Regions from separate parts of the Mycobacterium sp. NGS59 genome, predicted to be linked through region 2. Evidence: riboswitches for the same ligand, from Rfam matches in the RefSeq annotation. Region 2 holds a riboswitch; the other holds the start of a gene.
The links. Region 2 has a riboswitch for cobalamin ahead of metE (5-methyltetrahydropteroyltriglutamate--homocysteine S-methyltransferase). Riboswitches for the same ligand answer to the same signal wherever they lie in the genome.

Region 1 (4,556 bases), on a different contig from region 2:
AGGTGCGCCGGGAAATCCGCGAGATCCGTCGCATCCTTGGCGACCAGACGCCCGATCGGCCCGGTCCGGTCGGCGCCGAACCAGCCGATCGGCAAGGCGGCCAGATGATTTCCGATCCGATCGTGGAAATTGGTCAGCACGTCGGTGCCGACGCGATAGCCCAGCGAAGTGCTCCAGGCCAGCAACCCGTGATGGGCGACCACGGTCACGCAGATCGCCGCGATCCAGAACCACAGATCACCCCCCCGCACCGGTCGTTCGAAGAGGACGCCGAGCAACGGAACCACGAACAGGAAACCCAGACCTTGCAGCACTCCCTGCACGGCTTGCACGACGAGCATGGTGCGCAGCTGCCGGCGGCCGCGGTCATCGAGCAGGTCGAACAGGTAACGGATGATCGTGCTCATCGCCATGCCTCCAACTGCTCGGCGACACCACGTTCTGCCTCGCGTTCCCGTCTCCACAGTTGTGCATAGATTCCGTTGTGCCCCAACAATTCCGGGTGCCTACCGGTTTCGGCAATGCGGCCGCCGGCGAGGACGACGATGGTGTCGGCGCCTCGGACGGTGCTGAGCCGGTGCGCGATCACCAGCACCGTCCGGTCCGCGGCGACCGCGCTCAGCGCGTCTTGGATCCGGGCCTCGTTTTCCGGGTCGGCGCTGGCGGTGGCTTCGTCGAGGACCAGGATCGGGCGGTCGGCCAGGATCGCGCGGGCGATACAGACGCGCTGCCGTTCACCACCCGAGAGCGCAGCGTCCTCGCCGACCACCGAATCGAATCCGCGTGGCAACGTCTCGATCCTGGACAAGATCTGCGCCCGGCGGGCGGCTTCCCGCACGGCTTGCTCGTCGGCGTCGGGACGGCCCAGCCGGATATTGTCGCGAATACTCATGGCCGACAACAGGTGTGGGTCCTGAAAGACAAACGCGACGTGCCGATACAACGTCGCGGGGTCGATCCGGCGCAGGTCGACCCCGTACAGCTCGACCGCCCCTTCGCACGGATCGTCGAACCGCGGCAACAGCTTGGCCAGGGTGGACTTTCCGGAACCGGACGGGCCCACCAGCGCGGTGATCGTGCCGCGCTCCAGACAGAGATCGATCCCGGCCAAGGCGACCGTGTCGCCGTAGGTGACGCGCACCCCGCGCAGCCGCACCACCGGGCCCGGTGTCGCGGGATCGAGTTCGGCCGGGCGGTCCGGCACCGGAAGTTCCGCAGTCCCAAGCAGTTCCCGGATTTCGCGGGACACCTGCAACCCGGTGACCAACGGGTGTATCGACATCAGCAACGTCATCCAGTTCGACGTGATGACGGTGCCGAAGACGGCGAATGCGATGAAGTTCTGCAGCGGGAGGTCGCCGTTGGCGGTCAAGATCCCGCCGGTCGTCGCGACCGCGAGCAGGATGCTGGGCGGCGACAGCAGGATTTCCGCCGTGACGCTGGCCACGCTGGTGGATTTGGCCCAGTCGAGGAAGAAGTGTGCGAACGCGCGGGACACTTCCTGGAACCGACGACTTGCCGCGCCCGGCGTGCCGAAGGCTTTCACCACGCCGATGCCGTTCACGAACTCCACGGCCGCGCTGTTGAGCCGCCTCAACCAGTCCATGTACTCCGGATACTTGGTTCCCGCACTGGCCGCCGCGCGCTGATACGCCGCCAGCCCGGCGCACACCGGCAGCAGCGTCGCCAGCGCCATCCGCCAGTCCAGGACGAACAGGTACCCGAAGGCCACTACGGGCGGCACCGCCGCCGCACTGACTTCCACGATCGAATGGGCCACGAGCCGATGCAGGGCCGCGACGTCGTCCTCGACGGCCTTCTTGACGATCCCGGAGTTGCGCTCGCCGAACCAGCCAAGCGGCACCCGGCTCAACTTGGCCAGCAACTCCCGACGGATCCGGAACGACACCCGGATGTCGGCCAGATGTGTCATCACCCCGGCGGCCAGGACACCCAATTGCTTTGCCGCCAGCGCGATGACCGCCACCACGACGATCGGCCAGACGTCGGTGTTCCCCGCGAGGAGACGCCGGCTCACCTCTACGACGACGAACAGTGGTGCCATGCCGGCCAGTGCGCTGATCGCCGCCAGTAGCGCGCACGCGACAAGTGTCGTCCGAGCCGACCGCAGGATCGCCGGGGGGCGCCCGGGTCCCGCTGGGCTGTCTCGTCGCACGCTTTTCCTCCGTCGCAACGCTCGTGCTGCCGACCCGGGCAATACTGCTACGCCGAACACCAGCACCGAGCGGCGGCTAACTACATGCAAATTATTCGCAGGATTGTGGCAAATTGCCCGCCTAGCTCTCCCGCCAGGTTTATGGTCGGGGGAACAGGTGCTCTGCGGGGGTGACTTTGATTCTGCGAAGTGCGATCCGCCGGCCGACTCAAGTGCGACAATGTCGCCTGTACGGCGATGATGATGCAGGAAGCCGGTGCGAATCCGGCGCGGTCCCGCCACTGTCATCGGGGAGCGACCCTCACAAGCCACGGCCATTGGCTGGAAGGCGAGGCGAGCGGTGATCCGAGAGCCAGGACACTCACGTCATCGCATCCTGCTAACCCGGGGCGGAGCACCCCGGAGAGAGCTGGTGCCTCATGATGCGGCACGCCTGCGGTCGGTCCAGCGCTCGGCCTAGCCGCCGATGACGGTCTGGATGGGTTCCCCGCCGGAGCTGCACTCGACGTTGCTGTCGAGCGGTCCGGGGCCGGGTCCACTCTTGGCTGCGGCCGCGGCGTGGAGCACGCTGAGCACCGAGTACGCCCAAGTGGCCGACGAGTTGACCGCGCTGTTGAGCGGGGTGCGCGGCGGCGCCTGGGAGGGCCAGAGCGCCGAGTCGTATGTGGCCGCCCACGCGCCCTACCTGGCCTGGCTGGTGCAGGCCGGCGCGGACAGCGCCGCGACCGCCGCCCGGCACGAGGCCGCGGCTACCGCCTACACCGCGGCCCTGGCCGCCATGCCTACGCTGGGCGAGTTGGCAGCCAACCATGCCGTCCACAGCGTATTGGTGGCGACGAACTTCTTCGGGATCAACACCATCCCGATCACGCTGAACGAGGCCGATTACGTGCGAATGTGGATTCAGGCCGCCACCACCATGAGCGCGCCTATGAAGGGGTCTCGGCTGCGGCGGTGGCCGCGTCGCCGGACGCGACCGCGGCACCACAGATCGTCAAAGCAGAACCGGCCGCAGCAGCCGGAGATCCTTTTTCGACGATCACAGATTTCCTTGCCGCCGTGGAGCGAGTCTTCAACACCGTCGGCGGCGACAGTGGCGACCTGGTCTCGTATATCTTCAGCGTCCCCCCGGGCACCGACCCGATGACGTGGTTCGTCACCAAGATCGCCGACCTGTCGTCGCCGGTGAGCGGCTATCCCGCGCTGATGCAGGGACTGCTCAATGCGGCCGGTGACAACCCGCTGTTGCTGCTCGCGGCCTACGCCTTCGGTGGTGTGGCGATCGGCTACGACCTGTCCATCCAGGTCATCCAGTTTCTGGTCACCTTCCCACTGCTGGCGGCCGGACTGAGTCCGCTGCTGGTCGGCCCCACCCTCCTCGGCACCGGTGGCGCGCTGGGTATCGCCGAGGTAGCCCTGCATGTGCATGCGGGCATGGAATCAGTTCCGGGTCCCACCGACGTGCTTGCCGCGAACCCCGCCACCGTGCCGGGTCCGGTTGCGACGGTGGCCGTTTCGAGCCCGGCCGTACCGGCGCAGGTTGTCGCGCCGGCCGCCCCGGTACCGGCTGCGGCTCCGATCGCATCGAGCGTTGCGAGCGCATCGCCACCGCCGGGCGCGGGTCCCGGGCAGTTTCCGTATCTCAGCGGCACGGGCAGGATGGATTCCCCGGCCGGCACCCGAACTGTGGTCAAGAAGAGGGCTTCGCAGCCGGACGTCGCGGCGGCCCCGGCCGCGGCAGCGGCTTCCGCAGCGGACAAAGCGCGGGAACGCCGTAAGCGGCGTGCCAAGGTCGACGTGAAGGGTCGCGGCTACGAATACATGGACCTCGAGCCCGTTTCCGACCCCGACGCCGCCGTCAGCTCCGATCGCGGCGCAGGTCCGCTGGGGTTCGTGGGAGCCACCCGGCGGACGGCCGGTGGTGAAGCCGCGGGGCTGGCCACGCTCACCGGTGACGCGTTCGGTGGCGGTCCGCGCGAGCCACTGATGCCCAGCACCTGGGCGCCGGACGAGTCGGAGTGCGCCGAGAAACAGGAGGGCATGTGTCAGCGCTGACCGTCGAACCCGACCTCTTGCGTTCGGCTGCAATGAATCTGGCGAGGATTCAATCGTCACTGGCGGAGGTGCAGGGGGCCGTCGCCAGTCCCACCACCGGATTAATTGCCGCCGCCGCCGACGAGGTGTCGACCCGGGTCGCGGCACTGTTCGCCGAGTTCGGCCAGGAGTATCAGACGCTCAGCGCTGAGATCGCCAGGGTGCACCAACTGTTCGTCCGAACCTTGAGCACGGCGGCCGGCTCCTACCTGGCCGCCGAGGCATGGAACGCATCGGCACTCAATAGTGTTGCGCCGGAAGCGATTTCGGCATTCGCAGGCGTGAA
Region 2 (4,556 bases):
CGGCTTGTCGGTCAGCGACTGCGCATAGCTGATCCAGTCGACCGTCATCGGCTGCGGCCGGGACACGTCGCCGTAGAGGATAGGCGGACGGACACACCGGCTGCCGTAGGACTGCACCCAGCCGTTCTGGGTGGCGAAAAAGCCGTCCAGTTGCTCGGCGAAGTACTGCACCATGTCGTTGCGCTCGGGCTCCCCGTGTACCAGCACATCGAGCCCGAGTTGCTCCTGCAGCTTGACGACGTCGGCGATCTCGGCCTTCATCCGGCGCTCGTATTCGTCCTGGTCGATCTCGCCGGCGCGCAACGCCGCCCGGGCGACCCTGATCGCCGAAGTCTGCGGGTAGGAGCCGATCGTCGTGGTGGGCAGGGCCGGCAGATGCAGCCGCGCCTCCTGGCTGGCGCGACGCTCGGCCGGGTCACCGCGATGCGCGCCGGAGGCCACGATCGAATCGATCCGGGCCCGGACCTCGGCGTTGTGCAGCCGCGGATCGCGCTTGCGGTCGGCCACCGCGGCGTTGGATGCCGCGATTTCGTCGGCGACCGTCTCGCGCCCGTCGCGCAGCGCGCGGGCCAACACGACCACTTCATCCACTTTCTCGCGGCCGAAAGCCAGCCAGCTGCGCAGGTTCTCGTCCAGCCCGGTCTCCGGTTTGAGCGAGTACGGCACGTGCATGGTCGAGCACGACGTCGAAACCGCCACTGCCGCAGCCGAATTGCGCAAAGTCGTCAACTTGCCCAGCGCCGCTTCCAGGTCGGTGCGCCAGATGTTGCGTCCGTCCACGACACCGGCCACCACCGTCTTGCCGGCCAGATCCGGAACGGCCGCGACCGCTGTGCCCGCACCGGCGACCAGGTCGATACCGATCGCCTCAACCTGGGTGCGGGCCAGGCCCGCCAGGGCGGCACCCGGGTCGCCGAAATAGGTGGCGACATGAATGGCGGGTCGATTGCTTGCCGCGCACAACGCGGTGTAGACGGCCTCGGCCAGCGCGGGTGCGTCGGGGGAGATATCGGTGACCAGGGCGGGCTCGTCGAGTTGGACCCACCGAGCACCGCCGTCGGCGATCAGCGACAGCAGCTCGGTGTAGACCGGCAGCAATTCCTCGAGGCGCTCGATCGGTGCGCCGCCGCCGTCCACGGACTTGGCCAGCAGCAGGAACGTCACCGGCCCGATGACCACGGGACGGGCGGGAATCCCCAGGGCCTGAGCCTCTTTGAGCTCCGAGAGCACCTTGTCGGGGTTCAGCGCGAACCGGGTGGACGGCCCGATCTCGGGAACCAGGTAGTGGTAGTTGGTGTCGAACCACTTCGTCATCTCCAACGGCGAGATCTCGTCATTGCCGCGCGCCGCGGCGAAGTAGCGGTCAAGTTCGTCGGGAACGTCACCTACCCGTGGCGGCAGGGCCCCGAGCAGTACCGCGGTGTCGAGCATCTGGTCGTAGTAGGAGAAGGTATTCACGGGCACCGAGTCCAGGCCGGCTGCGGCCAGGTCCGACCAGGTGTCGCGGCGCAGCGAGGCGGCGACGGACTCCAGGTCGGCTCGGCTGGTACGTCCGGCCCAGTAGCCTTCGGTCGCGCGTTTGAGTTCGCGGCGCGGACCGATGCGGGGGCAGCCGGTGATGGTGGCGGTGAATGGTGTGGCGTTCACGAGCGGGTTCGTCCTTCGATCGACGGAGTGGACACCGCCCGCGGACGCGCAGCCGTCCGTTGGGCGTGTCGGACTGTCGTCAGTCGCATACACCTCAACGGGTGCGGCCAAACGCCCATTCCACGAGGCGATGAACCGCCGGACGCGGCGCGCCCGGCACAGCTGGCAGGTCTTCGGACTCGCAGGCGCGCACCGAGGTGGTGCTCCTAGTGACCGTCGCTTCCCAGCCCCCACGTTCGGGACCAGTGCTTGTCGAAAACGGCGTTCGTTCCTGCATACCGCTGCGGGACAGTCCCGGATTCCCACCGGGTTCCCTCTCGCGGGGCAAAAGTCGCCCCGCTCGATGCCGGCGTCACATGGTGCGACGACAACAGACCAGCTGCACGGTAGATGTTACTAGGCATGTCTGCGCCTCGTGTCGCTGCGCGGTCTCGAGTCGATACAACAGCCCGTAGAGCGTTAGCTCGACTCCCCGGCCGCGGTCAGTGCGTCCGCGATGGGCACATCGCCGTTGTTGAATTCGATGGTGCGGCCGACGGTCGAGTCGTCCGGCAACACGGCCGCCGCCACCAGCGCGACATCTTCGCGGGAAACCGCGCCCTTCGCTTCGCCCACCGCAATCCGGCCGGTCGCCGGGTCCAGCGTGAGCCGGCCCGGCCCCAGCACGGTCCAGTCGAGAGCACTGGCACGTAGGTGTTCATCGGCGGCCGCCTTGGCTTCTGCGTAGGCGAAGAACGAATCATCGGCGGGCACACCGTGATCGGGGCCGGCGCCGAAATACGACACCATCACGAACCGCGGCACGCCGGCCTGGCTGGCCGCATCGATCACCCGGATGGCGGCGTCGCGGTCCACCGCGTAGGTTCGCGCCGGGTCGCCGCCACCGGCCCCGGCCGAGAAGACGACGGCGTCGTGTCCGGACAGCAGGTCGGCCAGCGCGTCGGTGTCGAGACGCTCGATGTCGGCGACGGCAGGCTTCGCGCCGGTCGCAGCGACGTCGTCGGTGTGGTCGGGATTGCGGAATACCGAGGTCACGGCGTCGCCGCGGTCACTCAAGATGCGGGCCAGGTGTAGGGCGACTTTGCCGTGGCCGCCGATCACGATGATGTTCGCCATGATTCGACGCTACAGCTCGGAACGGATCGTCACTTGCCGCGAACGGCGACACCGCGCAGGACGGTGTCGCGGGCCAGGATGAGCGAGGCCCGGGTGCCGATGTCGCGCAGGATGTTCTCCGGAATCCACTGCATGCCGATGACGCAGCGGGCCAGCATCGTGGTCGACGGCGAGTCGATAGCGATCTCGCCGGACCGAGTCCCTTCGGAGAGCAGCGATTTCATCTGACGCAACCGCGTCGTGTACGACCAGCCCGGGTTCACCGCATCCCGGGGCGGGGACTGGCGCATCCAGGCGAGCTGGATCCGGAACTCGTCGGAAAACTGGTCCAGCGCATTGACGTTGACCCAACTCAGCGCGTCCAGCTTCGCCACGGGACTCGCCTGGGCGCGCAGCACGGCGATCCACCCGGCCTCCACCTTCTGGCCGAACGACCGCATGATCGACGCCAGCAGTTCGTCCTTGGACCCGATGACGCGATAGACGGTTCCGGTGCCCAGTCCGGCCGCGGCGGCGATGTCGCGGACGGTGGTGACTTCGTATCCCTTGCGGCCGAACTCCGTTCGTGCGACCGCACGCAGTTGGGCGGCCTTGTCACGGGGGTCGGCTTCGCTGTCGTCGGCCCACGTGTCGATGACGTCGCTGGCCGCGGTGAAAGCCGTCGAGCGGTCCAGCGGACCATCGTCAGGAGGACGAGATGCCAAGCCCTGCAATATTATCCGGCACAGCAGCGCTGCGACCTGATCGGCGGAGGAATTGTGCCGCATGACGTCGAGGCCGACCTGCAGCATGGTCTGGCAGATCCGGTCGGCCAACGTGGGAAGATCGACGTCGGCATTGATGTCGCCGCTCCACCTGGCGGCCCGCAGGGTCTGCAGCATCGCCTCCTGGATCGCGACCGGCCGCTGCCGCGTCAGCTTCATCAGCTCGGGGTCCGCGCTCGGGCCCTCGTAGAACGACATCTGCAGCGCGGCGCGGTGCCGCACAGCGCAGTTGGCGATCGCCTGGCCCAATTCGACGATCTTCCCGGCGGCGGGTCGCGAGTCGGCCTCGTCCAATTTCGTTTGGGCGCTTTGCCCGATGCGTTCCAGGTCGGCCTGATAGCGGCGGATCAATTCGACCAGGATCGCTTCTTTCGATTCGAAATGGTGGTACAGGCTGCCGGGAAGGATCCCTGCCGCATCGGCGATCTCCTGCAACGAAGTTCGCAGTCCGGAGGAGGCGATCAGGGACGCGGCGGTTTCGAGGATCTCGGCGCGGCGGGTACCGGTTTCGATGGCGCTGTCAGTCATGGCCCGCTGAACGGCGCTTCGAACGACCGGGCGGATCGCAGTGCGGAAACCATCGGAAATCCGTCCTCCTGCCGAACCAAATCTTTGTTAGAGGTTATCAGATTGGCTGCGGCAAACGCGCTGCTGAGCGACCTGCTCCGCATCGACGACCCCATCCTAGATGGGTGGGCCGGTCCAGTGGTCCAGCGCGACCACGTGCTCGACGGACGCCCGCGGAGCCGGCCGAAATGTGTGTCCGGCGCGCAGCCGGCCCACGGGCAGCAGGCAGCCCTGGACGTAGTCCGGGGGGATGCCGAGCAGTTCGGCCACGGCGGCCTCGTGATGCAGGTGCAGGGTGGTGATACAGGTGCCGTAGCCGCGGGTGTGCAAGGCCAGCTGAAAGTTCCACACGGCCGGGAAGATCGAGCCGTACAGCGTGGCCAGATGGAACGACTCGTCGCCCTCGATGCGAGGCAAATACGGCTGATAGCAGGGGATGACCAGCACCGGCACCCGCGACAT

Region 1: another riboswitch for cobalamin. It lies ahead of AC5Y46_RS05840 (PPE family protein); the one in region 2 lies ahead of metE (5-methyltetrahydropteroyltriglutamate--homocysteine S-methyltransferase).

The regions. Positions count from the first base shown of each region.
Region 1 is NZ_JCALCN010000003.1:165,497-170,052, forward strand. It holds gene AC5Y46_RS05830 (ABC transporter ATP-binding protein) at 1-407, opposite strand, end outside; gene AC5Y46_RS05835 (ABC transporter ATP-binding protein) at 404-2,176, opposite strand; cobalamin riboswitch at 2,380-2,559, shown strand; partial or broken gene AC5Y46_RS05840 (PPE family protein) at 2,643-4,231, shown strand; gene AC5Y46_RS05845 (PE-PPE domain-containing protein) at 4,219-4,556, shown strand, end outside.
Region 2 is NZ_JCALCN010000001.1:6,366-10,921, forward strand. It holds gene metE (5-methyltetrahydropteroyltriglutamate--homocysteine S-methyltransferase) at 1-1,647, opposite strand, end outside; cobalamin riboswitch at 1,795-2,042, opposite strand; gene AC5Y46_RS00030 (SDR family oxidoreductase) at 2,107-2,763, opposite strand; gene AC5Y46_RS00035 (TetR/AcrR family transcriptional regulator) at 2,793-4,055, opposite strand; gene AC5Y46_RS00040 (nitroreductase family protein) at 4,212-4,556, opposite strand, start outside.